One region of the Halomonas sp. PBN3 genome, then DNA from elsewhere that is predicted to be linked to it. Evidence: predicted binding sites of a transcription regulator. Region 1 holds the regulator's gene; the other holds the start of a gene.
What was found. Region 1 encodes PhoB, which activates phosphate uptake and scavenging genes when phosphate is short. Its sites were predicted from a motif close to TGTCATANNNNTGTCANA; they were not measured.

Region 1 (14,564 bases):
TGATCCGTCAGGGGGTGCCCTACCGCATCTACGGCGGCCACCGCTTCTACGAGCGCCTGGAGATCAAGAACGCCCTGGCCTACCTGCGCCTGCTGCTCAACCGCGACGACGACGCCTCCCTGGAGCGGGTGATCAATGTTCCGGCCCGCGGCATCGGCACCCGCACCGTGGAGCAGCTGCGCGGCCGCGCCCGCGAGCAAGGCGTCTCGCTGTGGCAGGCGCTCCACGACGGCGTCCGGGAGGGCACCCTCAAGGGCCGCGCCGCCACCGCCCTGCAGGCCTTCGCCGACCTGATCGATGCCCTGGACAACGACACCGCCGGGCTCGCCCTGCACGAGATCATCGACCACGTCATCGAGCGCACCGGGCTGGTGGAGCACCATCGCAACGAGCGCGGCGAGAAGGGCCAGGCGCGGGTCGAGAACCTCGAGGAGCTGGTCACCGCGGCGAAGGCCTTCACCCAGGGCGAGTCCTTCGACCCGCCCGAGGCCGGCGAGGGCGCGGTGGCACTCGAGGCCTTCCTCTCCGAGGCGGCGCTCAACGCCGGCGAGCACGAGGCCTATGAGTTCGAGGACAGCGTGCAGTTGATGACCCTGCACTCCGCCAAGGGGCTGGAGTTCCCGGTGGTGTTCATCGCCGGGGTGGAGGAGGGGCTCTTCCCCCACCGCATGTCGGCGGAGGAGCCCGGACGCCTCGAGGAGGAGCGCCGGCTCTGCTATGTCGGCCTGACCCGGGCGATGCACAAGCTCTACCTGACCCATGCCGAGATCCGGCGCCTGCACGGCAAGGAGAGCTTCCAGCGCCCCTCGCGCTTCCTGCGCGAGATCCCCGAGGAGTTCCTGGAGGAGGTGCGCCTGCGTGGCCAGATCAGCCGGCCGGTCACCGCCTCGCGCCCCGCCGGGCTGCGCCAGCAGGCGGTCGAGGGCGGCGACGACCTGCCCTCGCTCTCCCTGGGGCAGCGGGTCAGCCATCCGGTGTTCGGCGAGGGGGTGATCCTCAACGCCGAGGGCGAGGGGGCCCGGGCGCGGGTGCAGGTCAGCTTCGAGGGCGAGGGCGACAAGTGGCTGGTGCTGGGCTTCGCCAAGCTGACCCCGCTGTGAGCGGCGCTGCCGTTGACCTTGACGTCAACGGCAGTCACTTGGCGCCTTGGGCGCCTTGACGCATACTGCCAGGCGGACACCGCCGTGCCTGGCGCGCGGCGCCCTCATAATAATCCGCACGGAGCCATGCCCGCATGCAACGCCGCAACTTCATCAAGACCCTGGGTGCCGGCGCCGCCGGCGTCGTCGCCGCCCCCTTCGTCTCCACCGCCAAGGCCCAGGAGACCATCACCTGGAACATGGTCACCTCCTGGCCCAAGAACTTCCCGGCGCTGGGCACCGGCGCCAACCACCTGGCCGAGCTGATCGAGACCCTCTCCGGCGGGCGCATGCGCGTGCGCGTGCACGGTGCCGGCGAGCTGGTGCCGCCGCTGGAGGTGTTCGACGCCGTGGGCGCCGGCACCGCCGAGATGGGCCACTCCGCCTCCTGGTATGGATTGACCCGTCAAGGGGTCGGTTGGCTTTACTACATGTGATTGTCCTCAATGCCTACGGCTCAGGAAGCGAGGGGCTATCAGCGACGGTGGATCTCTCTGGTATTCGTGGGTTGGGTACCGACCTGTCATCACTTCGTCGCGGAGCTACCCTGGTCTACAAGCGAGGGTCACCCCACCCCGGAGGGCGGAGGCCTCATAGGAGGGTCAGGGGTTCTCCCACCGGCCCGACGCTCCCTGAGCCGTAGGCACTGGGACGCCAAGATCATGCGGCGGCTCGGCTGCCATGCGGTTTGCCCATGGCCTCGCAGGCAATCGCCCACAGGAAGCCGGCCAATTCCCGTGCCACCGCGGTGGTGACCTGCTGCTTGACCTTGCCCGTGGCGGCGAGGCGCCGGTAACGTCCACACAGGCGCTTCTGCGCTTCCCAGGCGATCGCCTGCACCGTTGACGAGGTCTTCTCGGCTCGCTGCTCGATAATGCGTGTCTTGCGGGCCGGGAAGCGGTAGCTCCAGGCGGCTTCCACCAACACGCGTCGCACATGGCCATTGCCGGTCTTGGTGATACCGCCCTGCCGCCGGCTACCACCGCTCGAGTGCTCGCTGGGCACCAGACCCAGGTAAGCCATCAACTGGCGTGGTGAGTCAAAGCGCGTGATATCACCGAGCTCCGCCAGCACCGTCATCGCGGTGATCAGGCTGACGCCACGCATCGCCTGAACCGACTCGACCACTGGCGCCAGTGACCAGGCGGGCAAGGCGGCTTTCATCTGCTTCTCCAGACCGGCCACCCGACGCTGGGCCTCCTTCACATGATCCACATACTCTTGCAGCACGATCTGCTGAACCGGGGTGTCGAAGCGAACCGTTTCCTCCAGCCAGCGAAAGTATGCCGGCCCCCATTTGCTCTTGCCGGGATAGATCTTGCTGTGTCGTAACAGAAAGGCGTTGAGTCGCTGTCGAGCTCGGAGTTCGCCCGCCTTCATGTCCTCCCGAGCGCGGGTCAGGTCACGAATCGCCTCTTGTTCCGGCGTGGGCACCCACACCGGGGTCAGCTCACCGGAGCGCGATAGTCGGGCCAGCATCTGCGCATCTCGCCGATCGGTCTTGATGCGGTCCCCGGCACGCTGGGGAATCAGGGTCGGAGCGACAACCTCGCAGTCATGGCCGTTGGCCTGGACCTGGTGATAAATCCCATAACCACAGGGGCCGGCCTCGTAACTGAACAGCAGGGGCTGCCCAGCGAAGCGCTCGCTCAGCTGGCGAACCAGCTTGTCGATGGCCTTGGGTTCGTTGGGAATCTCACCGCGGAACTCGGGCGCCTGGCGCCCGGTCTCGGCGATGGCCACCGAGATGCTGACCTTGTGCACGTCCAGGCCAATATAAGCGGCATGGACGTAGCCGGCGGCGCTGACACGCTGGGCAACGGCCCGCTCGACAACAGCTTGCTGAGTTGCGTTAGACTGTTTCATGACCTGCCTCCCTCAATAGTGGCTCTGCATTTTGGTCCCTACCTCAACGTAACCCACGACGTTGAGGAGGGGCAGGTCAATCCATGATGTCTACTACTGGCGCGGCAAGGTGGCCGCGTCGCAGTTCTTCACCGCCGTGCCCTTCGGCATGAACACCCAGGAGACCAACGCCTGGCTCTACCATGGCGGCGGCCAGGAGCTGTGGGACGAGGTCTACGCCCCCCACAACCTCAAGCCCTTCCCGGTGGGCAATACCACCACCCAGCCCGGCGGCTGGTTCAAGAGGGAGATCAACTCCCTGGAGGACCTGCAGGGTCTCAAGCTGCGCCTGCCGGGCCTGGCCGGCGAGGCGATGAACCGCATCGGCGTCACCACCGTCAATATGCCGGGCTCGGAGATCTTCACCTCCATGCAGACCGGCGTGCTCGACGCCGCCGACTGGGTCAGCCCCTACAACGACCTGGCCTTCGGCCTGCATCAGGTGGCCGACTACTACTACACCTCGGCCTGGAACGAGCCCAGCGCCATCCTCGAGGGTACGGTCAACCTGGATGCCTGGAACGCCCTGCCGGACGACCTCAAGGCCGTGGTCACCCAGGCGGCGCGGGCGGCCAACCTGGCGATGATCAGCGAGTTCACCTACCGCAACGCCCAGGCCCTGGAGACCCTGGTCGAGGAGCATGGGGTCGAGCTGCGCACCTTCCCCGAGGACGTGATGAAGGCGCTCTACGAGGCCTCCCAGGAGGTCATCGCCGAGCAGGTGGAGCGCGACCCGGAGTCGAAGAAGGTCTACGACTCCTACGTCGCCTTCCAGAAGCTGGTGCGTCCCTCCAACGACGCCGGCGAGTTCGCCTACCTCAAGGCGCGCGAGGCCGTGGGGGCCTGATTCCCGCGCTCCCCGCCACGCAACGAGGGCGCCGCTTGGCGCCCTCGTTGCATCCGGGGGAACGCCTGGCCTACTCCGCGGGGTGAACGGCGCGGATGCGCCCCTTGTCGTCCATGGCCACCATCACGAAGCGCGCCTCGGTGACCTTGTGCAGCTCGCCCGGGTGGCGCTCCTGGGGCTGGCGGATCCACACCTCGACATCGATGCGCAGCGAGCTGTGGCCGACCTCCACCAGGCGGGTGAAGATGTTGACCATGGCGCCCACCCGCACCGGGCAGAGGAAGTCCATGGCCTCGATGGCCACGGTGGCGGTGCGTCCCCGGGCCTCGCGCCCGGCGGCCAGCTCGGCGGCCTGGTCCATATGGGCGACCAGCCAGCCGCCGGCGATGTCGCCGTGAAGGTTGGTGTCCTGGCGGCTGGCCAGCAGCTTGAGGGTCAGCTCGCCGCGCGGGCGGGGGCTGTCGTCGAGGTCTGTCATGAAGGTGTCATCATCCTGGCTTGTTATTGGGGGCGAGACCGCGGCCCATGGTAAACCCGGGAGGGGCCGCCCTCCAGCCCGAGGGTGGCGTATCATGGGCCTCGAACGGTACGGGATGGAGACGCAACGGTGAGGATCGGCAAGGGCGTGACCCGGCGTGGCCGGGTGCTGCTGCTGGGCATGATGCTGGCGCTGGCGGCGGCCCGGCTGCCGGCGGACGAGGTGGTGGGCACCCTGGACGCGGTAGGCTCCGACACCCTGGCGGGGCTGATGCTGCGCTGGGGGGAGCGGCTCGCCGAGCGTCATCCCGGGGTACGCCTGCAGCTCCAGGCCAGCGGGTCGGCCAGCGCCCCCGCGGCGCTCACCGCCGGCACCACGCTGCTGGGGCCGATGTCGCGGCCGATGAGCGCCGCCGAGCGCGAGGCCTTCGTCGCGCGACACGGCTACCCGCCGGTGGAGCTGGAGATCGCCCGGGATGCCCTGGCCGTGATCGTGCATCGCCACAACCCCCTGGCGACCCTCAGCCGCCGCGAGCTCGACGCCATCTTCTCCGAGTCGCGCCGCTGCGGTGCCGAGCGCCCCATCGAGCGCTGGAGCCAGCTCGGGGTGACGCTGCCCGGGGACCGCATCGTGCTGCACGGCCGCAACGTCGCCTCCGGCACCCATGACCTCTTCCGGCTGCGGGCGCTGTGCGGTGGCAGCTACCGGGTGCGCCTCAACGAGCACCCGGGCTCGGCAGCGGTGGTGGCCGCGGTCGCCGCGGAGCCCTCGGCCATCGGCTTCGCCGGGCTCAACCACCTGACCGCCGGGGTCAAGGCGCTGCGTCGCCGCGATGCCGGCGGCGAGGCGGCCGCGCCGACCCCCGCGGCGGTGCGTGACGGCAGCTACTCGCTGTCGCGCTCCCTCTATCTCTACGTGCACCTGCCCCCCGGCGGGACCCTGCCGGCCCCGGAGCGCGCCTTCCTCGAGCTGGTGTTCTCGCCGGCGGGCCAGGCGGTGGTCGAGGCACAGGGCTTCGTGACCCTCGCGCCGGCGCGCCTGGCCGAGCAGCGGGCCTGGCTGGCCGCGCTGCCGACGGCGGAGTGAGCTGTCACCTCATTGTCATGCCAGTGTCGTAATGTGATGGTCTACCCCTCTCCCTCCAGCCCGTGAGTGGCCATGACTGACCCACGCCAACTGCGACGCCGCCGTCTCCGCGACCGCCTGGCGACCCTGCTGATCACCGCAGGGGGCGTCGGCGTGGTGGTCTCGGTGCTGGCCATCGGCGTCTTCCTGGCCTGGGAGGTGGTGCCGCTGTTCCTGGGCGACGGTGCCCTGGCGCCCGCCGAGCTGTGGCAGCCCCAGCCGGTGGAGGGGTACGCCGAGCCCCAGCACCGCTGGCGCCCCGAACCCCTCGTCGCCGGGGATGCGGTGCACTACGGCATGGCGCCGCTGGCCTGGGGCACTCTCAAGGCGGCGCTCTGGGCGCTGCTCTTCGCGGTGCCCCTGGCGCTCGGCGCCGCCATCCACTCCGCGCTCTACATGCCGCGGCGGCTGCGTGCCCGCCTCAAGCCGACCCTCGAGCTGATGGAGGCCCTGCCGGGGGTGGTGATCGGCTTCGTCGCCGGCCTGGTGCTGGCGCCCTGGGTGGAGCGTCATCTCGCCGGCGCCCTGGCCTTGGTGGTGACCCTGCCGCTGGGCGCGGTGGCTGCCGGCGGGCTCCGGGCGCTGCTGCCCGCCTTCCTGCGCGCGCGGCTCTCCCCGGGCTGGGCGGGGCTGTGGCTCGCGCCCTGGCTGCTGCTGGTGGGGAGCCTGACCCTGTGGCTGGCCCCCGCCCTCGAGGCGGGCCTGCCGGGGGGCGACCTGCGCGGCTGGCTCGAGGCGACCTGGGGGCTGGATGTCGCCTCGCGCAACGCCCTGATCGTCGGCCTGGCCATGGGCTTCGCGGTGGTTCCGGGCATCTACGCCCTGGCCGAGGATGCGCTCTCCGGCGTGCCCGCGAGCCTCGGCGAGGGCGCCCTGGCGCTGGGTGCCACCCGCTGGCAGACGCTGTGGCGGGTGGTGCTGCCGGCGGCCGGGCCCGGGATCTTCAGCGCGGTGATGATCGGCGCCGGCCGGGCGGTGGGCGAGACCATGATCGTGCTGATGGCCAGCGGCAACACGGCGCTGATGAGCCTGAGCCCCCTGGAGGGGCTGCGCTCGCTGTCGGCCACCATCGCCATCGAGCTGCCCGAGGCCGCCGTCGGCGCGACCCATTACCGCCTGCTGTTCCTGGCGGCGCTGCTGCTGTTCGCCTTCACCTTCCTGGTCAACACGCTGGCGGAGGTGGTGCGTACCCGGCTGCGGCGCCGCTATCGCCGCCTGGAGGGCAGCGCATGAGGCCCTTCCTGACCCGCCGTCGCGGCGAGGGCCCCTGGCCCTGGCTCGCCGCCGGCAGCGTGGCGCTGTCGCTCTCGATGCTGGCGGGGCTGCTACTGCTGCTGGCGGTGGGCGGCCTGGGCCACTTCTGGCCCGCCGAGGTGAGCGAGGTCACCCCCCGGGAGGGGGCGCCCTTCGCCGGCATCCCGGTGCGCGAGGAGCGGGTGGTGGGCAGCGAGCGCCGGGAGCGACTCTACTTCACCGGCAACCTCGACCTCGATGGCGAGCGCTGGCGCTGGATACCCCTGGACGCCATCGCGGCGCTGGAGGCGCCCCCCGAGCTGGTGGTGCTGGAGCGCCGCCGCTGGGGGGACTTCCTGGGCCACCTGGTGGCGCTGGAGGATGGCGGACGGCGCCACGCCGGCGCCGCCGCCTGGCCGGCGCTCGAGGAGCGCCTGGCAACCCTCGAGACCCTGCGCGACGAGCGCGACCACCTGCGTGACGCCGTGGTGGCGCCCCTGGTGCGTCGCCTGGAGCAGGGGGGCGACCCCGCGGCTGCCGCCGAGCTGGCGCGGGCCAACGCGCGGATCCGCGAGCTCCAGACGGCCATGCAGGGCGCCACCCTGGTGCTCGAGAGCGTCGACGGCCGGCGCCTCGAGCAGCCGCTCGCCGAGGTGCTGCGCGCCTGGCGCCCCAACGCCATGTCGCCGCCGCAGAAGCTCGCCGCCTGGGGCCGGGGCGTGTGGCGCTTCCTCTCCGAGGGGCCGCGGGCCGCCAACAGCGCCGGCGGCGTGTGGCCGGCGATCTTCGGTACCGTGATGATGGTGCTGCTGATGTCGGTGGTGGTCACCCCCTTCGGGGTGCTGGCCGGCATCTACCTCAACGAGGTGGCGCGCCAGGGGCCCTTCACCCGCCTGGTGCGCATCGGGGTGCGCAACCTCGCCGGGGTGCCCTCCATCGTCTACGGGGTGTTCGGGCTGGGGGTCTTCGTGCATGGCATCGGTGGCTCGCTGGATGCCTGGTTCTTCGCCGATTCGCTGCCGTCGCCCACCTTCGGCACCGGCGGCCTGCTGTGGGCCTCGCTGACCCTGGCCCTGCTGACCCTGCCGGTGGTGATCGTGGCCACCGAGGAGGGGCTGGCCCGGGTGCCCGAGCACCAGCGCGAGGGGGCCCTGGCGCTGGGTGCCACGCGCATGGAGATGCTCACCCGGGTGGTGCTGCCGATGACCGTGCCGGCCATGCTCACCGGGCTGATCCTGGCCGTGGCGCGGGCCGCCGGCGAGGTGGCCCCGCTGATGCTGGTGGGGGTGGCCAAGCTGGCGCCCCAGGTGCCGGTGGACGGCGAATTCCCCTTCCTGCATCTTGAACGCAAGTTCATGCATCTGGGCTACCACATCTACGACACCGCCTTCCATGGCGATGACGTCCAGGCCGCGATGCCGTTGGTCTACGCCACGGCGCTGCTGCTGGTGCTGGTGATCCTGGTGCTTAACCTGACTGCAATATTCCTGCGCCATCATCTCAGGGCGCGTCATGGGGTGGCGTCGCGCGCCTAGCGCCGGCCACCGGGAGAGAGCCTTGGAGTCCGTCTTCACCTCGTCGCCCGCCACGGCGGGCGGCCCGATCATCGACTTCGCCGCCGACGAGAGCTGCCTGGCGATCGAGGGGCTGAGCCTCGCCTACGGTGAGACCCCGGCGCTGCGCGATCTCACCCTGCGGGTGCCCCGGCATCGGGTGACGGCCTTCATCGGTCCCTCGGGCTGCGGCAAGTCGACCCTGCTGCGCGCCCTCAACCGGCTCCACGACCTCAACGAGGAGGTGGTGCGCCGCGGCGAGATCCGCCTGGAGGGGCAGGATATCCATGCCCCCGAGGTGGACGTGGCCGAGCTGCGCCGGCGGGTGGGCATGGTGTTCCAGGCGCCCAACCCCTTCCCGATGTCGATCTACGACAACGTCGCCTTCGGGCTGCGCCTGCAGGGTGGCCTGCGCAAGCGCCGCATCGACGACACCGTGGAGTGGGCGCTGCAGTCGGCGGCGCTGTGGGAGGAGGTCAAGGATCGACTGAGGGCCTCGGCCTGGACCCTCTCCGGCGGCCAGCAGCAGCGCCTGGTGATCGCCCGCACCCTGGCGGTGGGGCCCGAGGTGCTGCTGCTCGACGAGCCGGCCTCGGCGCTGGACCCGATCTCGACGCTGAAGATCGAGGAGCTGATCCGCAACCTCAAGTCGCGGCTCAGCCTGGTGCTCGTCACCCACAACATGCAGCAGGCGGCGCGGGTCTCCGACTACACCGCCTTCCTGCAGCGGGGCGAACTGGTGGAGTACGGCCCCACCCAGACCCTGTTCACCAACCCGCGCCTCGCGCGTACCGAGAACTACATCACCGGGCGCATGACCTGAGCGGTCCGGCCCCAAGGAGAGTCCCATGGACATCAGCAGCGATATCCACAGCCAGCACATCTCGCGGCAGTTCAACCAGGAGCTCGAGGAGCTCAAGACCCACCTGATGGCGATGGGGGGCCTGGTGGAGAAGCAGGTCCAGGACGCCGTGGCCGCCCTGCTCGAGGGCGACTCGGCGCTGGGCCGCCAGGTGGTCGACAACGACCGCGCGGTCAACGACATGCAGATCAAGATCGACGAGGAGTGCACCCAGGTGCTGGCGCGTCGCCAGCCCACCGCCTCCGACCTGCGCCTTGTGCTGGCGGTGATCCGTGCCGCCTCTGACCTGGAGCGCATCGGCGACGAGGCGAGCAAGATCGCCCGCAACGCCTGCGAGCTGATCGATTGCGACAACGGCAGCCGCGGTTTCGTCGAGGTGCGCATGATCAGCGAGCACGTGCGCCGCATGGTGCGCGACGCCCTCACCTCCTTCGCCCGCTTCGATACCGAGCTGGCGCTTAAGCTGGTGCATGAGGACGAGGAGGTCGACAACGAGTACCAGAGCGCCATGCGCTCGCTGATGACCTTCATGATGGAGGACGCCCGCTCGATCTCGCCGGTGCTCAGCCTGATGTGGATCCTGCGTGCCCTGGAACGCATCGGCGACCACGCCAACAACCTGGCCGAGTACGTGGTCTACCTGGTCAAGGGCATGGACATCCGCCACACCGATCCGGACGACCTCGACGCCGAGGCGATCGCCCGCAAGGGTTGACCGCGGCGAGCGATTGATCGTCAATGTGGCCGGCCACCGCCTCCCGCGGTGGCCGGCCTGTTTCGTTTCCGCCTGTCGCAAGGACACACCATGCTCGATGCCTTCACGGCCCTGGCCCGGGGGACCCGCCTGGTCTACGGTGCCGGCCTGCGCCGCTATGTCTTCGTTCCCATCGCCATCAACCTGCTGGTCTATGCCGCCATGCTCGGCTATGTGCTGGCCAACTTCGGCGGCTGGCTGGACCACTGGATGGGCATGGTGCCCGGCTGGCTCGCCTGGCTGGAGTGGCTGATCTGGCCGCTGTTCGTGCTCAGCCTGGTGCTGGCGGTGTTCTTCACCTTCACCCTGGTGACCCACCTGATCGCTGCGCCCTTCTACGGCTTCCTGGCCGAGAAGGTGGAGATCGCCGCCACCGGCCGTCCCCCCCTGGACGACCGTGGCCTGGCGAAGACGGCGGTGGACGCCCTGGGGCGCGAGATGGTCAAGCTCGCCTACATCCTGCCGCGCATGGCGGCGCTGTTCGTGATCAGCTGGATCCCGGTGGTCAACCTGATCGCTCCGCTGCTGTGGGCGCTGTTCTCGGCGTGGATGATGGCGATCACCTACCTCGACTACCCCATGGACAACAACAGGGTGAGCTTCGCCGACATGCGCCGGCGGCTGAAGGCGCGCTGGTGGCCGACGCTCACCTACGGCGGCGGGGTGACCCTGATCACCTGGATCCCGCTGGCCAACCTCTTCCTGCTGCCCGGGGCGGTGGCCGCCGGGGTGCTGATGTGGGACGGCCACTACCGGAACCTGCCGGCAAGGCGCTGACTCGCCTCAGCCGGCCGTGGCCTCGGTGAGGCGCGCGGCCGGGAAGAGACCGCGGAAGGTGGCGCCCTGGCGGGGGCGGGAGTCGATCTCGAGCCTGGCGTCGTGGCGCAGCAGCACGTGCTTGACGATGGCCAGCCCCAGGCCGGTGCCGCCGGTGGCGGCGCTGCGCCCCTTGTCGACTCGGTAGAAGCGCTCGGTGAGGCGCGGGAGGTGCACCGGGTCGATGCCCTCGCCGTCGTCGATCACCTCCAGGCAGGCGCCGTGGTCCGCGGCGGGGCGCCAGCTCAGGGTGATATGGCTGCCCTCGGGGGTGTAGCGCACGGCGTTGAAGGCGAGGTTGGAGAGGGCGCTGCGGATCTCCTGCTCGCTGCCCACCAGCGCGCGGGGCTCCCTGAGCTCCACCGCGATGACATGGCGACCGCCGGAGAGGGCCTCGGCGTCGCGCCGCACCGCCTCCAGCAGCGCCGCCATGTCCAGGGCAGCATGGTCGGCGCCGCCGCGGTCGATCTCCAGCCGCGAGAGCAGCAGCAGGTCCGCCACCAGGTTCTGCATGCGGGTGGTCTGCTCCTGCATGCTGGCCAGGCCCCGGGCGAGGCGTGGCGGCATCAGCTCGGCCTGGTCGGCGTAGGTCTCCAGGTAGCCCGACAGCACGGTGAGCGGGGTGCGCAGCTCGTGGGAGACGTTGGCCACGAAGTCGCGGCGCATCTGCTCCAGGCGGTGCAGGCGGGTGATGTCGCGGGCCATCAGCAGCCGCTCGTCGTCGCCGTAGAGGGTGATCTGGAACTGCAGCACCCTGCGCTCGTCGATGGGCGAGGCCAGGGTGAGAGGCTCGCGGTAGTCGCGGCGATGGAAGTAGTCGACGAAGCGCGGGTCGCGCAGCAGGTTGGTGATGTGGTGGCCGCGGTCCAGCGCCGGCTTGAGGCCCAGCATCTGTTCCGCGGCGCTGTTCCACCACTCCAGGTCGCCGTGGCGGTCGAGCATCACCACGCTGTCGCGCATCGCCTCGGAGGACTCCTGGATGCGCCGCAGGGTGTCGAGCAGGCGCTTCTGGGTCAGGCGCTGCCCCTTCTGGTAGCGGTAGAGGCGATCCATCAGGTCGCCCCACAGCCCGGCGGCGGCCGGCGGCTCGGACTGGCTGTCGTGGGTGATCCAGCGGTGCAGGGCGCGCAGCTGGTAGAGGTGGTAGCCGAGGCAGAGCGCCAGCCCCAGGGCCAGGCCGGCGCCGGGGGCGCCCAGCGGCCAGCCGGTCAGCAGGCCCAGGCCGGCCAGCAGGACCAGGCGCCACAGCTCCCGTCGCCAGAGCCTCACGTCAGCCCTTGGCGGAGAACCGGTAGCCGGTGCCGCGCACCGTCTGGACCAGGTGCTGGTGGCGCTCGCCCAGCGCCTTGCGCAGGCGGCGGATATGCACGTCGACGGTGCGCTCCTCGACGTAGACGTTGCCGCCCCACACCTGGTCCAGCAGCTGGCTGCGGGTGTAGGCGCGCTCCTGGTGGGTCATGAAGAACTGCAGCAGGCGGTACTCGGTGGGCCCCATCTCCAGCCCCCGGCCGTCGGCGCTGACCCGATGGCTGACCGGGTCGAGCACCAGCCCCTCGACCTCCACCGGGTCCTCGACGCCGCGCGGGGTGGTCCGGCGCAGCACCGCCTTGAGCCGGGCCACCAGCTCGCGGGGGGAGAAGGGCTTGGTGATGTAGTCGTCGGCGCCGGCCTCGAGCCCCTGGATCTTGTTGTCCTCCTCGCCCTTGGCGGTGAGCAGGATGATCGGCAGCTCGGCGGTGGTCTCCTCGCGCTTGAGGCGGCGCGCCAGCTCGATGCCGCTGGTGCCGGGCATCATCCAGTCGAGCAGCAGCAGGTCGGGCTGGTGATCCACCACCATGGCGTGGGCGGTCTGGGCGTTGTCCGCCTCGAGCACGCGATAGTCGGCCATCTCCAGCGCCACCGCGATCATCTCGCGGATCGGCGCCTCATCATCGACGATCAGTACGGTCTTGGCGGTCATCCGGTAGCCTCGGGTCCAGGGCAATTCGATGACGATCTCACCACGCCATTATGACACTGGCGTGACAGGGGCGCTCGGCCACAGGCTCAGGGCGACGCCGGCGAACACCAGCAGGCCCGACCAGTAGTTATTGAGGAAGGCGCGGAAGCAGGGCTCGCGCTCGCGCTCGCGGATCAGGTGGTGCTGCCACACGAAGGTGGCGGCCATGCCGGCCAGACCCAGCCAGAAGAAGCCGCCCAGCGCCAGGCGGGTGCCGGCCCAGGCCAGCAGCGCCAGGGTGACCAGCTGCAGCAGGCCGATCATGAAACGGTCGGCACCGCCGAACAGCACCGCGGTGGACTTGATGCCGATCTTGAGGTCGTCGTCGCGGTCGACCATGGCGTACTCGGTGTCGTAGGCCACGGTCCAGGTGACGTTGGCGGCGAACAGCAGCCACGCCTCCAGGGGCACCCGGCCCAGCACGGCGCCGAAGGCCATGGGGATGGCCCAGGAGAAGGCGGCGCCGAGGAACAGCTGGGGCAGGTGGGTGTAGCGCTTCATGAAGGGGTAGATGAAGGCCAGGATCACCCCGCCGATGGAGAGCAGCACCGTGAACAGGTTGGTGAACAGCACCAGCACGAAGGCCGCCGCCACCAGCAGGGCGAACAGCACCTGGGCCTCGCCCTCGCTGATGCGCCCGGTGGCCAGCGGCCGGTCCCGGGTGCGCTTGACGTGGCCGTCGAGGTGGCGGTCGGCGTAGTCGTTGACCACGCAGCCGGCGGCCCGCATCAGGTAGACCCCGCCCAGGAAGATCAGCAGCAGGCGGCGTTCCGGCAGGCCCTGGGCGGCCACCCACAGCGCCCACAGGGTGGGCCACATCAGCAGCCAGGTGCCGATGGGGCGGTCGAGGCGCGTCAGGCGCAGGAAGTCGGGGAGCCGGGCCAGGCCCGTGGGGCGCATCAGGGTGCGGTCCATCTCTACCTCGCGGCGGGTGTGGGGTGGGGGATGCGCGGACGGGACGGTGCCGGCGCCCCTGGGCATCGGGAACCCCAGAGCCTAGCGCGAAGGCAGGCCGAGGTCATCCGTCATGGCGTCGAGGAACCACTCCTGCACCAGCACCCGGAAGCCGCCGTGGCGGAACACCGAGCGGCGCCCCCAGGGCCCGCGGGCGGGGTGGAAGCCGGCGGGGTCCTCGGTCGCCTCGATCGCGCCGCGCTCGAGGTCGGGCTGGCGGAACAGCCAGGCCCCCAGGGAGCGCTCGCCGAGGCGCTCGAGCTCGTGGTCGGGCAGCCCCTCCAGCGGCGCCACCGAGCGCGCCGCCACCCAGGGGGCCTCCCCCAGGCAGAGCGCCACCTCGCGCAGCCACGCCTGGCGCCCCGGCGGCAGCCCCAGCGCCTGGGCCTCGTCGCGGCGCGGGGTGGCGATGCGCTGGTCGAGCAGCTGCACCCGGAAGGGACGCGGCCGCCCCGCCTCGGTGAGGCGCAGGGTGAGGGAGTCCCGCGCGCCGACCCAGCGTCGCCAGGCGGGACTCATGGCGGGATAGGCGGCGGCAAGCGGCCGCCAGCGCGGCGGGGCGGAGGGGTGAGGGGCTGACACCGTGGACTCCCTGTCCATCCTGAGGGGCGCCTAGTGTACCATGCGCCCCATTCCCTTCCCGACGAGGAGTCCCATGAGCGCTGCGCCCCTGACCATCCTCGGCAGCGGCATGGCGGGCCTCGGCCTGCTGCGCCAGCTGCGCGCCCTCGACGCCGAGCGACCGGTGACCCTGATCACCGCGGACGGCGGCGACGACTACTCGAAGCCCCTGCTCTCCACCGGCTTCGCCAAGGGCCTGGCGCCCGAGCGGCTGGCGGCCCGCGACGCCCTGGCGGTGGCCGACTCCCTCGACGCCGTGGTGCGCACCCATACCCGAG
Region 2 (14,564 bases), on a different contig from region 1:
ATCTGCCTGTCGGCCTTCTTCTCGAGCTCCGAGACCGGCATGATGTCCATCAACCGCTACCGCCTGAGCCACCGGGCCAACAGCGGCGAGTCGCGCGCCCAGCGGGTGGCCAGGCTGCTCGCCCGTCCCGACCGGCTGATCGGCGTGATCCTGATCGGCAACAACTTCGTCAACAACCTGGCGGCCTCCATCGCCACCATCATCGCCATCCACTTCCTGGGCGACGTCACCGGCCCCGCGGTGGCCACGGCGGCGCTGACCATCACCATCCTGATCTTCGCCGAGGTCACCCCCAAGACCTACGCCGCGGTGAAGCCCGAGCGCATCGCCTTCCCCGCCTCGCGGGTGCTCGAGCCGCTGCTGATGCTACTCTACCCGCTGGTGTGGCTGGTCAACGTGATCTCCAACGGCCTGCTGCGGCTGATCGGCGTGCGCAGCATCGACGGCAATGGCGACAACCTCACCCGCGACGAGCTGCGTACCGTGGTGCACGAAGCGGGCACCCTGATCCCCCAGCGCCACCAGGCGATGCTGCTGTCGATCCTCGACCTCGAGAACGTCACCGTGAACGACATCATGGTGCCGCGCCACGAGGTGGTGGGCATCGACCTGGACGACGGGCTCGACGAGATCCTGGCCCAGATGCGCACCAGCCAGCACACCCGCCTGCCGGTCTACAAGGGCGACATCAACAACATCATCGGCATGCTGCACCTGCGCAACTCGGCGCGGATCCTCTCCCGCGCCGAGGTGACCAAGGCGGCCATCGTCCAGGAGGCCCGGGAGCCCTACTTCATCCCCGAGTCGACCCCGCTGCACACCCAGCTGCTCAACTTCCAGAAGCAGAAGCGCCGGATCGGCATCGTGGTGGACGAGTACGGCGACGTGGAGGGACTGCTGACCCTGGAGGACATCCTCGAGGAGATCGTCGGCGAGTTCACCACCGACGTGGCCGGCATGGAGGAGGAGATCCACCGCCAGGAGGATGGCAGCGTGATCATCGCGGGCACCGCCAGCATCCGCGACATCAACAAGTCGCTGGGCTGGCAGCTGCCCACCGACGGTCCCAAGACCCTCAACGGCCTGATCCTGGAGCACCTGGAAGGCTTCCCCGAGGGGCCGGTATCGCTGCAGCTGGGCGGCGTGCGCATGGAGATCCAGGAGGTGCGCGACAACCTGATCACCGCCGCGCGCTGCTGGCAGGCGCCGCGGCGCCGCTAGCAGCGCCACCGGAATCGCGAGCCGCGAGCGGCGCCGGGCTCAGTGGCGCTGGGCCTGGTGGGCCTCGGCGGGACAGCTCCAGGCATCGCCCTCGGCCTTGAGGTAGCGTACCCGGACCTCGAGCCGGTGGCGCGTCGCGGCCCCGGGAGAGAGTGGCTCGCCCAGGCGCAGCGCCACCCGGGCGCGCAGCCGGCGCGGCGGGCCGCTCAGTGCCGGACCATGGCAGTGGGAGGTCCAGGAGCCCCACAGTCCCGACAGGCTGGCCGGCACCACTGGTACCGGGTCGCGAGCCAGGATCAGCTCCAGGCCACGGCGGAAGGGTTGTACCTCGCCGTCCGGGGTCAGCCGCCCCTCCGGGAACAGCATCACCACCTCGCCGGCGCGCAGCGCCCGGCTCACCTCCTCCAGCGCCCGGCGCAGGCTGCCCGGGTCGCGGCGCTCCGACTCCACCGGGATCGCCCCCACCAGCCGGAACAGCCAGTTGAGCCACGGCGAGTCGTAGATCGGCTTGTCCATCAGGAAGCGCAGCGGGCGTCGGCTGGCGCCGCCCACCACCAGGGCATCCATGAAGCTGACATGGTTGCAGACCACCAAGGCGGCGCCCCGGCGAGGGATATGCTCCAGCCCCTCGACCCGCAGGCGATAGACCAGGCGCACCAGCAGGTAGACCAGCAGGCGCACCGCGGGGCGCGGCGCGCGCGCCACCCGCCAGACGAGCCAGGCCACCGCGCCGCCGATCAGCGACCAGGCGAGCAGGGGCCAGGGGAGTGCCGGCACCGGAGGACCTACCGGGCCCGCAGGCCGGCCAGGATGGTACCCAGCAGCTGGTCGAGCAGCTCGCCCACCTCCAGCGGCTGCCCCTGCCAGAAGCCCAGGCGCTCGTTGAGGCCGAGCTGCACCAGGCCGTGCACGCTGCCCCACAGGGTACGGGCCAGGCGCCGGGCCTCGAGGTCATCCAGCGCCGGCTGGTACTCCTTGAGGGTCCCCTCCACCCGCACGAACAGCGCCTCGATCATCTCGGTCTGGCGCTGGTCGAGCTCGCCCTCCTGGGCCAGCGGGTACTCGAAGAGCAGCTGCCAGCGGTAAACCTCGCCCTGGGCGAATTGCCAGTAGGCGCGGGCCAGGGCAGTGAGGCGCTGCTCCGGGGTGGCCTGGCCGGTCAGCGGCTCGATCACCTCGCGCAGCCGGCCGAGGGTCTCGATGTTGACGTGCTGCAGCAGGTTGTGAAAGCTGCCGTAGAGCTTGAGCAGGGTGCTGGGGGCACAGCCCACCTCCCGCGCCAGGGCGCGCAGCGACAGGGACTGCACCGGCTGCTCCTTCAGCCAGGCGTCGCAAGCCGCCATGACCTGGGCATGGAGCGCCTCGGGGGCATGCTGTCTGGGACGGGCCATCGATTCCTCGGAGCCGACGCGGGCGGTTGGGTAACGGGCTCCAAGGATACCCCACATCGAACACTGTTTTCGATACCCGATCCACGGCGAAGGGCGACTTTACTGCCCTGGGTCAGACGCTTTCCCCACGACCCACCCTTGGGTACCCTATCCGCCCCTGAGCACGGAGCCCCCATGGCCGGCCGACTGCATATCGCCCCGATCGACCTTCGCGCCCTGCTGCCCGACCTGGCGGAGGATGCCCCGCTGGTGCGAAGCCCCAACCTGGCACCGCGACGGATGCTCTCGGCGATCCGCCTGGAGGCGGGAACGCCGCGCCTGGGCCGCCTCTTCTGGGGCCTCACCCCGCCCTGGCTGAAGGTGCTGGACCACGCGCCCCACTGCGCCCGGGCGGAGTCGCTGGCCGAGCGCCCCATGTTCCGTGAGGCCTTCCACGCCCGGCGCTGCCTGGTGCCGGCGACGGGGGTCTACGCCTGGAAACCCCAGCCACGCTTCAAGCAGCCCTTCCTGGTCACCCGGGTCGACCGTGGCCCGCTGCTGCTGGCCGCGCTGTGGTGCCGATTCCATACCAGCCTGGCCGAGCACACCGACTCCCTGGCGCTGATCACGGTGCCGACCAGCCCCCTGCTGGCGCCCCTCACCGACCGCCTGCCGGCGGTCATCCCCGCCGCCGCCGCCGCGCAGCGCTGGCTCGACCCGCAGACCTCGGCGGAGGAGGCCATGGCCCTGCTGACGCCGGCGCCGAGGGAACTGTTGGGCGCTTTCCCGGTATCAAGACGAGTGAACCATCCGGCCAACCAGGACGCCGCCTGTGCCCACCCGGTGGGTCCGATGCTGCGTCACGACGCCTGAGCCGACATCGCCGCACAAGGAGAGAGAATGCCGCCCATCCTGCCCGCCGCCCGTCGCTGGCGGCTGTTGCCCCTGCTGCTCGCCCTGCTGGGCCCGGTCTCGCCGGTCCTGGCGACTCAGGACACGACCGCGCCCGGCGAGGCGATCGCCGAGACCACCACGCCACGCGTCAGCCCCCATGACGAGCGCGACTACCGCGTGCTGACCCTGGAGAACGGCCTGACCGCCCTGCTGGTCAGCGACCCCGAGGCCGACAAGGCGGCGGTGTCGCTCAACGTCTCGGTGGGCAGCGCCCAGGACCCCGAGGATCTCGCCGGCCTGGCCCACTTCCTCGAGCACATGCTGTTCCTGGGCACCGAGCCCTACCCCGAGGCGGACGCCTACCAGGGCTACCTCACCCGCCACGGCGGCAGCCACAACGCCTTCACCGCGCCCCGCGACACCAACTACTTCTTCGACGTGGAGCCCGACGCCCTGGCCGGCGCCCTGGACCGCTTCAGCCAGTTCTTCATCGCCCCGCTGTTCAACGCCGAGCGCCTGGAGAGCGAGCGCAACGTGGTCCACTCCGAGTACATGGCGCGCCTCCGCGACGAAGGACGCCGGGCCGGCGAGGTGCTCGACCGCCAGCTCAATCCCGAGCACCCCTATACCGGCTTCTCGGTGGGCAGCCGCGAGACCCTGGCCGACCGCCCCGAGGGGGAGCCGAGCCTGCGCCAGCGGGTGATCGACTTCTACACGTCCCACTACGGTGCCGGTGTGATGCACCTGGCGGTGGTCGCCCCCCAGCCGCTGGATGAGCTCGAGACGCTGGTCGTCGAACGCTTCTCACCGATTGAGAACCGCGGCCTGGCACGCCCCACCATCGAGGCGCCGCTGGCCGAGGCGTCGGCCCTGCCGCGGCGGGTGGCGATGCGCTCGCTGCGCGACAGCCGCACGCTCGCCTTCCACTTCCCGATCCCCGACCCCGAGGCGGAGTACCGCACCAAACCCGCCGACCTGATCGCCCACCTGCTGGGCCACGAGGGCGAGGGCAGCCTGCTCGCCGCCCTGCGCGAGGCGGGCTGGGCCGACGGCCTCTCCGCCGGCGTCTCCCGCGGCGACGGCCAGGATGCCCTGTTCAGCGTCAGCGTCAGCCTGACCCCGGAGGGGGCCGAGCGCCGCGACGCCATCGAGGCCAGCCTGTTCGCCGCCATCGAGGCGATCCGCGAAGCCGGCCCCGAGGCGTGGCGCTACGCGGAGCAGGCACGCCTGGCCGAGCAGGCCTTCCGCTTCCAGCAGCATGGCTCGCCCCTGCAGGACGCCATGGGGCTGGCCATGAACCTGGCCCGCTTCCCGGTGGAGGACGTGCAGTACGCCGCCTACCGCATGGACGGCTATGACCGCGAGCGCACCCGCGCCTACCTCGCCGCCCTGACTCCCGACAACCTGATCCGTCTCTACAGCGGCCCCGAGGTCGAGGGCGAGCAGACCACCCGCTGGTTCGACGCCCCCTGGCGCGAGGACGCGATCGCCGAGGGTGCCGAGCCGCTGGCAGGGCTGGCACTGCCCAGCCCCAACCCCTATATCGCCGAGGACCTCAGCCTGCTCGAGGCGCATGATGCGCGCCCCGAGCGGCGCCTCGAGACAGACGGCTTCGCCTTCTGGCACAAGGCCGATGCCGAGTTCGACACCCCCAAGGTGGAGTGGCGCTTCAGCCTGCAGCATCCCCGGGCCGCCGAGGCGCCCCGCGAGGCGGTACTCGCCCGGCTGCTGGCGGGCTGGCTGGAGGACAGCCTCAACGAGGCGCTCTACCCGGCGCGCCTGGCCGGCCAGGGAGTCGAGGCCTACGCCCACGCGCGCGGCATCACCCTGGCCTTCTCCGGCTGGCGCGACCGCCAGGAGGCGGTGATGGAACGGGTGATCGAGCAGCTGCAGCGGGGCGAGATCACCGCCGAGGCCGTCGAGCGGGTGCGCTACCGCCTGCAACGGGAGTGGCGCAACGCCCCCCAGGACCCGCTCTACCGCCAGGCGAGCCGCACCCTCCATGAGGCGCTGGTACGCCCCCAGTGGCCCAGCGCGGCGCTGCTCGAGGCGAGCCAGGGGCTCACGGCCGAGGACCTGCGCACCTTCCGCGATGCCTTCCTGGGTGAGCTGCGCCTGGAGGCCATGGCGGTGGGCAACCTCGCGGCCGAACAGGCCGACGCTATCGCCCGGCGCGTCGCCGATACCCTCTCGCCGACGCTTCCCGCCGAGACGATCCCTGAGCTCACGCCGCTGGATGTCACCGCCGGGCTGCCCACCCTGACCCCGCATACCGAGCGCCAGGAGTCGGTGCTGCTGCGCTACCTGCAGGGCCCCGACCGCTCCCTGGAGAGCCAGGCACGGCTGGCGGTGCTGGGGCAGCTGATCGACACCCCCTTCTACCAGCGCCTGCGCACCGAGCAGCAGCTCGGCTACGTGGTCAACGCCGGCTACTCGCCGCTGCTGGACGCCCCCGGCCTGGCCCTGCTGGTGCAGTCACCCGAGACCGGAAGCGAGGCGATCGCCGGGCACGTCGACGCCTTCCTCGACGAGTTCGAGGCGTCCCTGGCAACGCTCGAGGAGGAGGACCTGGCCGCCTACCGCCAGGCGGTGCACGCCGAGCTGACCCGCCGCGACACCAGCCTCTCCGGGCGCACCGACCGCCTGTGGCGCGCCCTGGCCTACGGCGACACCACCTTCGACCGCCGCGAGCGGCTGGCGGAGCGGGTGCTCGAGGTCACGCCCGAGGCGCTGCGTCAGGCCTGGCAGGCGCTGCGCGAGGCGCCGGCGGTCGAGATCGCCTTCGATCCGGGCGACGCGCCGGACGACGTGCTGGCGCTGACCGAGCACCTGATGCCGCTGCCGGAGGGTGAGGGGTAAGCGCGCTTCGCGCTTGTGAATGGCGAGGCGTGAGATAAGCCGGGGGCGGTTCCGCAAGGAGCAGCCCCCGGCTCGCTTTCTCAGGACGGTATCAGCCCGCATCGAAGGCCTGGGGCGGCAGGATCGCCTCGACGTGCATCACCAGCTCCTCGAGCACCTGGCGGTCGCGATCGCTGAGCTCGACCCGGTTGAGCCGCTCGATCTCCCGGGCGAAGCCCTTGAGGGTGAGGCTCGCCACCTCGGCGTCGTTGAGGCGCGCCCAGCGGTAGGCCTCCCACTGCGCCAGTTCCTCGCCCTCCAGGGTCTCGGGGAAGCTGCGCGCCCGGTAGCGGAACAGCATCTCCTCCAGCCGCGGGTCCTGGAAGGCGAAACGCGCCCCCACCAGGTCCCAGGGGTCGGTGTCACGTACCCGCTGCATCTGGGTCTTGTCCGCCGGCGAGAAGAAGCCGCCCGAGTAGAGCATCAGGTCGGGATCCCCCGGCCCCGCGGGGGGCGGCTCGGCGAACACCTCGGCGGCCCTCTCCGCTGCCTCGGGATGGCCCGCGAGGCGCTTCCAATGGTCGCGACAGGCGGCCATGTCCAGGCCCAGGCGCGCCACGATCTCGCCGTACTGCCCCTTGCGCTCACCCGTCACGTCCTTGAGGGCCGCGGCCGGGAAGAGCACCGGGCACTTGTTGACGTGGATCACCTTGAGGGGGATGCGCTCGGTGCCCTCGGCGAGGTCGTCGTTGCTGACGAAGACCCGCTGGCGGATCTGCTCGGCAGAGAGCTCGAGCAGCGGCGCCGGGTCCACCGAGAGGTCGTAGACGATCACCCCGTTGGGGTTGGAGGGGTGCTCGGCCAGGGGCATCACCAGGGCGGCACAGCCGCGGCTTGCCGGGTAGCGCCGCGAGATGTGCAGCAGAGGCTTGCGACCCGGCACGTCGATCAGCCGGCCCACGGCGCGTTTGCCGCGCCTGCCCAGCAGGTGGTCGAAGAGGTTGGCGTTCACCTCGCGCAGGCGCCGGGCCAGGGCGATGGTGGCGCGCACGTCGGCCAGGGCGTCATGGGCCCCGGCGTGCTCGATGCCGTTGGCGGCAGTGAGATCCTCGAGGCGGAAGCTGGGGGCACCATCCTCGCGGCGCGGCCATTCGAGCCCCTCGGGGCGCAGCGCATGGAAGGCGCGCACCACGTCGATCAGGTCCCAGCGGGAGTTGCCGTTCTGCCACTCCCGGGCGTAGGGGTCGAGCAGGTTGCGGTAGAAGAGGTGACGGCTCACCTCGTCATCGAAACGCACGCTGTTGTAGCCCACCGAGCAGGTGCCCGGCTCGCTCATCAGCGCCTCGATGCGCCCGGCGAACTCCGCCTCGGGCATCCCGCGACGCCGCGCCTGCTGAGGCGTGATGCCGGTGACCAGGCAGGCCTGGGGATGGGGCAGGAAGTCGTCGGCGGGCTTGCAGTACCAGGTGACGGGCTCGCCGATCTCGTTGAACTCGGCGTCGGTGCGGATCGCGGCGAACTGCGCGGGGCGGTCCCGCCGCGGGTCGGCACCGAAGGTCTCGTAGTCGTGCCACAGGAAGCTCTGCGGGGCGTCGGACGGCGCCATGGGCTAGGTCTCTCCGGCAATCGGCATGGGCCGCCAGCCTAGCACAGCCCCGCGACGCGCTCAGCCGACCCGCTCGGCCGGGCTCAGCCCGGCGAGCCCTTGGGCAGGGTCACGTTGAGCTCCAGCACCGAGCAGTTGTCCTCGCTGTCGAGGCTGATGTTGATGGCATCGTCGTCCACCTCGACGTAGCGCCGGATCACCTCGAGCAGCTCGCGCTCGAGCATCGGCATGTAGTCCGGCTGTCCGCGCTGGCTGCGCTGGTGGGCGACGATGATCTGCAGCCGCTCCTTGGCGACCGACGCGGACTTCTTGCGCTCTCGCTTCAGGAATTCAAGCAGTTTCACCGACGACCTCCTCCGAACATGCGGCTCAGCAGGCTCTTCTTCTGGTACTCGTGGAAGCGCAGGGGCACGTCCTCGCCGAGCAGCCGTGAGACGGTATCGGCATAGGCCTGGCCGGCATCGCTATCGCCGTCGTGGGTCACCGGCACCCCCTGGTTGGAGGCCCGCAGCACCGCCTCGGACTCCGGGATCAGGCCGATCAGGTCGATGGCCAGGATCTCGCGGATGTCATCGAGGTTGAGCATGTCACCACTGTCGACCCGCAGCGGGTTGTAGCGGGTGATCAGCAGGTGTTCCTTGATCTCCTCGGCGCCGCGCTCGGCGCGCCGGGTCTTGGAGGCTAGCAGGCCGAGGATGCGGTCGGAGTCACGTACCGAGGAGACCTCGGGGTTGGTGACCACGATCGCCTCGTCGGCGAAGTACATGGCCAGCTGGGCACCGCGCTCGATGCCCGCCGGGGAGTCGCAGAGGATGTAGTCGAAGTCCTTGCTCAGGGTATCGAGCACCTTCTCGACCCCCTCCAGGGTCAGCGCGTCCTTGTCGCGGGTCTGGGAGGCCGGGAGGATATGCAGGTTGTCCACCCGCTTGTCACGGATCAGCGCCTGGCTCAGCCCCGCCTCGCCCTGGATGACGTTGACCAGGTCATAGACCACACGCCGCTCGCAGCCCATGATCAGGTCGAGGTTACGCAGCCCGACGTCGAAGTCGATGACCACGGTCTTGTTGCCGCGCAGCGCCAGGCCGGTGGCGATGGCCGCCGCGCTGGTTGTCTTGCCGACGCCTCCCTTGCCGGAGGTCACAACGATGATCTTGGCCAAGAGTCGCTTCCTGTCGTGTCGTTGAAATGGATCGGGCGATCGACCTTGCCGGCTCAGGCGAGCGCGGCGATGCCCAGCTGGTCTCCGTCCAGGCGCACCTGCACCGCGGCACCCAGCAGGCGGCGGTCGATGTCCTCGAGACGCTTGTAGTTGCCGGCCACCGAGAGCAGCTCGGCATGGAGCTCACGGCAGAAGATGCTGGCCAGGGGGTCGCCGTGGATGCCCGCCAGGGCGCGGCCGCGCAGCGCACCGTAGACGTGCACGCTGCCGGCGGCGAGGACCTCGGCACCGGCGTTGACCGAACCGACCACCACCAGATCGCCCTCCGGCGCGGTGATCTGCTGGCCGGAGCGCACGGTGCCGCGGAAGATACGCCCGCCGCTGGTCACCCCGGGGGGCGTCTCGAGCTCGGCCTCGGCACCCTCGCCCGCGTCCGGCGTGGCCTCCGGCTCGCCCACGGCGACGCTCTCCAGCGCACGGCCACGGCCTCCCTCATGGGGCGGGAACCAGCCCAGGCCCAGGGCCCAAGCCGACTGCTTGACCGGGTCGGCACCGCCACGCACCGCCACCGGCAGCAACTTGTGGGCACGGCACACCGCGCAGATGCGCTCCAGCGCGAGTTGAGGCTCGTCGAGCTTCTCCACGCTCAGCACCACGGGGGTATGCTGGAAGAAGGCCGGCGACTGGCTGAGCTTGCCGGCGAGCTGCTCGCGGATCCGCTCGGGGTCGGCGCTGGCCAGTTCCATGACCGTCATCGGCAGCATGCCCCCCTTGAAGGTGAAGGCCATGCGCTCCCTGTCCAGTTTGAGACTCATTGCCGAACTCCAGGTCGGGATGGTGAGGGTAGAGTCAAAGCTAAGCGACTCCCTGCTCCCCTGCAACTTCTCCATCATACGCCCGCCGACGCGCCGCTGTCAGTGTCGCCGACTGGCCACAGGCACCCCGCGGCACAGCCTTTTCCCCAGGCGCGGCGCGTGCTTAGATAGTCCCTTTATAATGTACCAACAACGCTTCGGGCCGCGCGGCCCACCGCGCGGCGCCGCCTTCGCCAGGATGCCCCATGCCCGGACTCTTCCGTCGCCTCTTCGCCCCCCGCTGGCAGCACCCCGACCCCGGGGTGCGGCGCCAGGCCCTCGAGCGTCTCGACCCTGCCCGCGACGATCAGCGTCAGGCGCTGGAGCGGCTGGCCCGGGACGCCGACCCCGGGGTGCGCACCGCCGCCCTGGCACGGCTGGAGGACCCCGAGCGGCTGATCGCCCTGCTCGACGACGAGGAGACTCGCTCGGCGGAGCTGGAGCGGCGCCTGACGGCGCTGATCTGTGGCCGCGAGGGCGGCCTGGAGCTCGCTGCCCGGGTGGCCATGGTGGGGCGCCTCAGCGACACCGCCCTGCTCGAGGCGGTGGCCCTGGAGGGCGACAACCAGCAGCTGCGCCTGGCGGCGATCGCGCGCCTCGACGACGAGGCGGCGCTGGTGCGCCAGGCCTGCGACAACGGCATCGCCGCGGTGCGCCACGCCGCGGCCGCCCGGGTCGAGAGCGATGCGGGGCTGGCACGCCTGGCGCGAGAGGCGAAGCGCGACCGCCAGGTAATGCGCCAGGCCCGGGAGCGCCTCAACCGGCGCCGCGCCGATGCCGCCGAGCTGGCCGCCGCCCGGGAGCGTCGGGAGGCCCTGCTCAGCGACCTGGAGCGCCACGCCACTGCACCCTGGGAGCCACTCTATGCCGGCCGGCTGCGCCACCTGATGCGCGAGTGGCAGCAGCTCGAGGACACTCCCGAGGCGAGCCAGGAGCGCCGCTACCACGATGCCTGCCTGCGCTGCCGCAAGGTGATCGAGGACCACGAGGCCCAGGCCCGGGCCAGCGAGGCGGCCCAGCGCCACCGCGAGGACGCCCGGGAGGCCGGCGAGGGACTGGTGGAAGCCCTGGAGGAGGGGCTCGAGGCGCTGGAGCGCGGCGAGACGGTGACCGCCCAGGACATCGACAGCCTGCGCGCCCAGAAGCGCCTGCTCGCCCAGCGCTGGCAGGAGCTCGCCGACCGCCACCTGGTCGACGAGGCCCTGCGCCGCCGCTACGACGCCGCCCTGGCACGCTTCGAGACCCTCGCCGGGGCCTGGGTGCGCCACAGCCAGCGTGCCGGCGAGCTGGAACGGGCCCTGGCCGACGGCGACGATGATCGCGCAGCCTCACTGCTCACGGCCATCGCCTGGCCCGAGGGGCTGGCACCCACCGCCCTGATGCGCCGCGCCCGCCAGGCCCTGAGCCAGCGAGGCGAACCGCAGAAGTCCGACGAGGCGGCCTCCGCCGAAGGCCTCGAGCAGGAGCTCGACGAGCTCGAGCACCTGCTCGAGCGCGGCGCCTTCAAGCCCGCCAGCCGACTGCACCAGCGCCTGCGCCAGCGCATGGAGCGGCTTCCCGCGGCCGCACGCCGGCCACTAGAGGGCCGCTTCAAGCGCCTCGGCGCAAGGCTCGCCGAGCTGCGCGACTGGCGCGGCTTCGTCGCCGGCCCCAAGCGCGAGCAGCTGGTCGGTGCCATCGAGGCCCTGGCCGAGGACGAGGCCGCCGTGGAGGGCGCCCTCGACCGCCGCCACCGCCAGCTGGTCAAGGAGTGGAAATCGCTGGGCGATGCCGCCGCCAACCGCGACCAGTCCACCCGCTTCCGTGCCGCCTCGAACCGCATCCACGAACGCCTGGCCCCCTGGCGCGAGCGGCTGGATGCCGAGCGCCAGGCCAACCTCGCCACCCGCACCGCGCTGTGCGAACAGCTCGAGACCTTGCTCGACCATCCCGCCCAGGAGGCCGATCCCGACGCCCTGCGCGAGATCCGTGACCGCGCCCGCGACCAGTGGCGCCGCGCCTCGCCGGTGCCTCGCGACCAGGCCGAGGCGATCGGGCGCCGCTTCGGCAGCATTCGCCACCGGCTCCAGGCGCTGATCGACCAGCGTGCCCGGGAGATCGCCGAGGCCAAGCGGGCCCTGATCGAGGAGGCGCGCACGCTGGCCGCCGCCGAGATGCCCCCCGCGCGTCGGGCCGAGCAGGCCAAGGGCCTGCAGCGTCGCTGGCGCGAGCTGGGACGTGCCCCCAAGGGCGAGGAGCAGGCGCTGTGGCGGGAGTTCCGCGGCCTCTGCGACACCATCTTCGCCAGCCGCGAGGCGGCGCGCGACGACCACGCCAGGCAGGCGCGGGAACGCCAGGACGCCATGCAGGCGCTGATCGACCGCCTCGACGCCTGGCAACCCAACCGCCTGGCCGACGAGGCGGTGCTGGCCCGCGCCATCGACGAGGCCGCCGCCCTGGAGCCGCTGCCCGGCGGGCGCCGCAGCGAGGGCATGCGCCGGCGCTGGTCCGGCATCGTGCGTGCCCGCCGCGAGCGGCTGGAGCGCCTGGCGGTGGCCGAACAGGTGGAAGGATGGCAGGCCGTGCGCCCGCTGCTGGAGGCGCACCTCGCGGCCGACGCCGAACGGCTTGCGGGCGGCGAAGCCCGCGAGGTGTCACTGCCGAAGGAGCTCTCCCTGGGCGACGACATGCGTCGCGCCCATGCCCGGCGCAACGCCGCACGCCTCGAGACAGCGGACCCGGAGGCGGTGGCGGAGGGGCTGGCGCGCCTTCGCGTCCACCTCTCGCTGCTGGCGGTGGGCAGCGTCAGCCAGCGCGACGATCCGCTGCGCCTGGCGATCCAGGTCGAGCGGCTCAACGAGAACCTCGGCCGCGAGCCATCGCGCGCCGAGGAGGTCCGCGGCGTGCTCTGCGAGCTGCTGGCGTTGGGTCCCGTCTCCCCGGGGCTGTGGGAGCGCGAGGTGGGCGAACTGGACCGCATGCTCGAACGCCTGGCGCAGCTGCCCCCGCCCTGAGCCTCGGGACCGGGCTCCGAAACACCGGAGCGCGAGGGGATCTCCCTCGCGCTCCGCTGGCGTGACGGCCCGTGGCGGGCCCGTGGCGACAGGCCTCAGCCCATGAACTGGCCGCCGTTGATATCGATGTTGGCGCCGGTGATGAAGCCCGACTCCTCGTCGGCCAGGTAGGCCACCAGGCGACCGATCTCCTCGGGCTTGCCATAGCGCTTCACCGGGATGGTCTCGCGGATCGACTCGCGTACCTTCTCCGGGATCTGCATGATCATGTCGGTGGCGATGTAGCCCGGCGAGACCGTGTTCACGGTGATGCCCTTGGTGGCGGTCTCCTGGGCCAGGGACATGGTCAGGCCATGCATGCCTGCCTTGGCCGCGGCGTAGTTCACCTGCCCGAACTGGCCCTTGCGGCCGTTGATCGAGGAGATGTTGATGATGCGGCCATACTGCTGCTCCAGCATGCTCTCGATCACGCTGCGGCAGGTGTTGAAGACGCTGTTGAGGTTGGTGTCGATGACCTCGTGCCACTGCTCGGGGCTCATCTTCTTCATGGTGCCGTCACGGGTGATCCCGGCACAGTTGACCAGCACGGCGATGGGGCCATGCTTCTCCTCGATCTCCTTGACGCCCTTCACGCAGGCGTCATAGTCGACCAGGTCGATGCCGGCGATGTCGATGTTGTCGAAGCCGGCGGCCTTCTGTTCCTCGAGCCAGGCCTTGGCCTTCTCCGGATTATGATAGCCGGCCACGACCTTGTAGCCCTCGGCGGCCAGAGAACGGCAGATCGCGCTGCCGATGCCGCCGGTACCACCGGTTACCCAGGCGACGCGAGATGAATTGGCCATGTGTACCTCCCTGATGATGATGACACTGCGTCCCGACCCTGCCGGCCGGCACCACATTGTTCTCGGTCAAGCTGTCAGCTTTATGACAGCGCGGTCAGTATGGCCCAAGGGCGGCCCCAGGGACGAGCGTTTGACGCCCACGCTTGACTAAAGGCGAACACCCTGTAGAATACACCCCACGTCGATGCGGGGTGGAGCAGCCTGGTAGCTCGTCGGGCTCATAACCCGAAGGTCATCGGTTCAAATCCGGTCCCCGCTACCAATATTTTAGAGGCAGGTCAGTATCTTACTGGCCTGCCTCTTTTCGTTGTCTGCAGGAAAAGTCGCCTGTGACACCACTGTGACACTCCCGTGCCACCCATCGGAAATCTCTTCCAGCCATTGCCGTCGAACAACGACCTTCGGGCAGACAGCGTCACAAGACGCCTGAAGTGGCCACCCCCCCTTTCTCACGGCTCCTCGGGCACGTACTCCAGAAGATCGCTCACCTCGCACTGGAACAGCCGACACAGTTTCTCCAACGCTTCCAGATCGATGCGCTGCGCCGTCTCCTTGTAGAGAAGCGTCACCGTATTGCGGTTTAACCCGGTCTCTCTCGCCACATCCACGATCTTCATCTTGCGCTCCCCCATCAGGCGCGCCAGGTGGCATCGAATCATGCTCACTCCATCCCAAAGGTGATTTTTTTATCCTGGATAACAAAAAGCCCTTGCAAATGTGATTATGAGGGCTAAAATGCCATTCAGGATGGCATTTGGCTACTGCGAATGCCTTTTGTAGACACAGG

Region 2: a site for PhoB is predicted at 13,848-13,865, ahead of phbB (acetoacetyl-CoA reductase). Genes of this name have one in related genera too.

Annotation. Positions count from the first base shown of each region.
Region 1 covers NZ_AXCA01000166.1:36,309-50,872, forward strand. Annotated here, with positions in the region: gene uvrD (DNA helicase II) at 1-1,100, shown strand, start outside; partial or broken gene Q673_RS29925 (twin-arginine translocation signal domain-containing protein) at 1,235-1,534, shown strand; gene Q673_RS29930 (IS110 family transposase) at 1,800-3,005, opposite strand; partial or broken gene Q673_RS29935 (TRAP transporter substrate-binding protein) at 3,097-3,891, shown strand; gene Q673_RS29940 (acyl-CoA thioesterase) at 3,962-4,369, opposite strand; gene Q673_RS29945 (PstS family phosphate ABC transporter substrate-binding protein) at 4,499-5,455, shown strand; gene Q673_RS29950 (ABC transporter permease subunit) at 5,528-6,727, shown strand; gene pstA (phosphate ABC transporter permease PstA) at 6,724-8,262, shown strand; gene pstB (phosphate ABC transporter ATP-binding protein PstB) at 8,330-9,103, shown strand; gene phoU (phosphate signaling complex protein PhoU) at 9,129-9,857, shown strand; gene cysZ (sulfate transporter CysZ) at 9,948-10,673, shown strand; gene phoR (phosphate regulon sensor histidine kinase PhoR) at 10,680-11,981, opposite strand; gene phoB (phosphate regulon transcriptional regulator PhoB) at 11,983-12,672, opposite strand; gene ubiA (4-hydroxybenzoate octaprenyltransferase) at 12,721-13,626, opposite strand; gene Q673_RS29990 (chorismate lyase) at 13,708-14,265, opposite strand; partial or broken gene Q673_RS29995 (FAD-dependent oxidoreductase) at 14,321-14,564, shown strand, end outside.
Region 2 covers NZ_AXCA01000149.1:3,098-17,661, reverse strand. Annotated here, with positions in the region: gene Q673_RS25425 (HlyC/CorC family transporter) at 1-1,221, shown strand, start outside; gene Q673_RS25420 (1-acyl-sn-glycerol-3-phosphate acyltransferase) at 1,261-1,926, opposite strand; gene Q673_RS25415 (TetR/AcrR family transcriptional regulator) at 2,007-2,612, opposite strand; gene Q673_RS25410 (SOS response-associated peptidase) at 2,787-3,464, shown strand; gene Q673_RS25405 (insulinase family protein) at 3,492-6,344, shown strand; gene sbcB (exodeoxyribonuclease I) at 6,436-7,929, opposite strand; gene minE (cell division topological specificity factor MinE) at 8,013-8,273, opposite strand; gene minD (septum site-determining protein MinD) at 8,270-9,088, opposite strand; gene minC (septum site-determining protein MinC) at 9,142-9,903, opposite strand; gene Q673_RS25380 (DUF349 domain-containing protein) at 10,149-12,935, shown strand; gene phbB (acetoacetyl-CoA reductase) at 13,031-13,777, opposite strand; tRNA gene Q673_RS25370 (tRNA-Met) at 13,963-14,039, shown strand; gene Q673_RS25365 (helix-turn-helix domain-containing protein) at 14,227-14,436, opposite strand.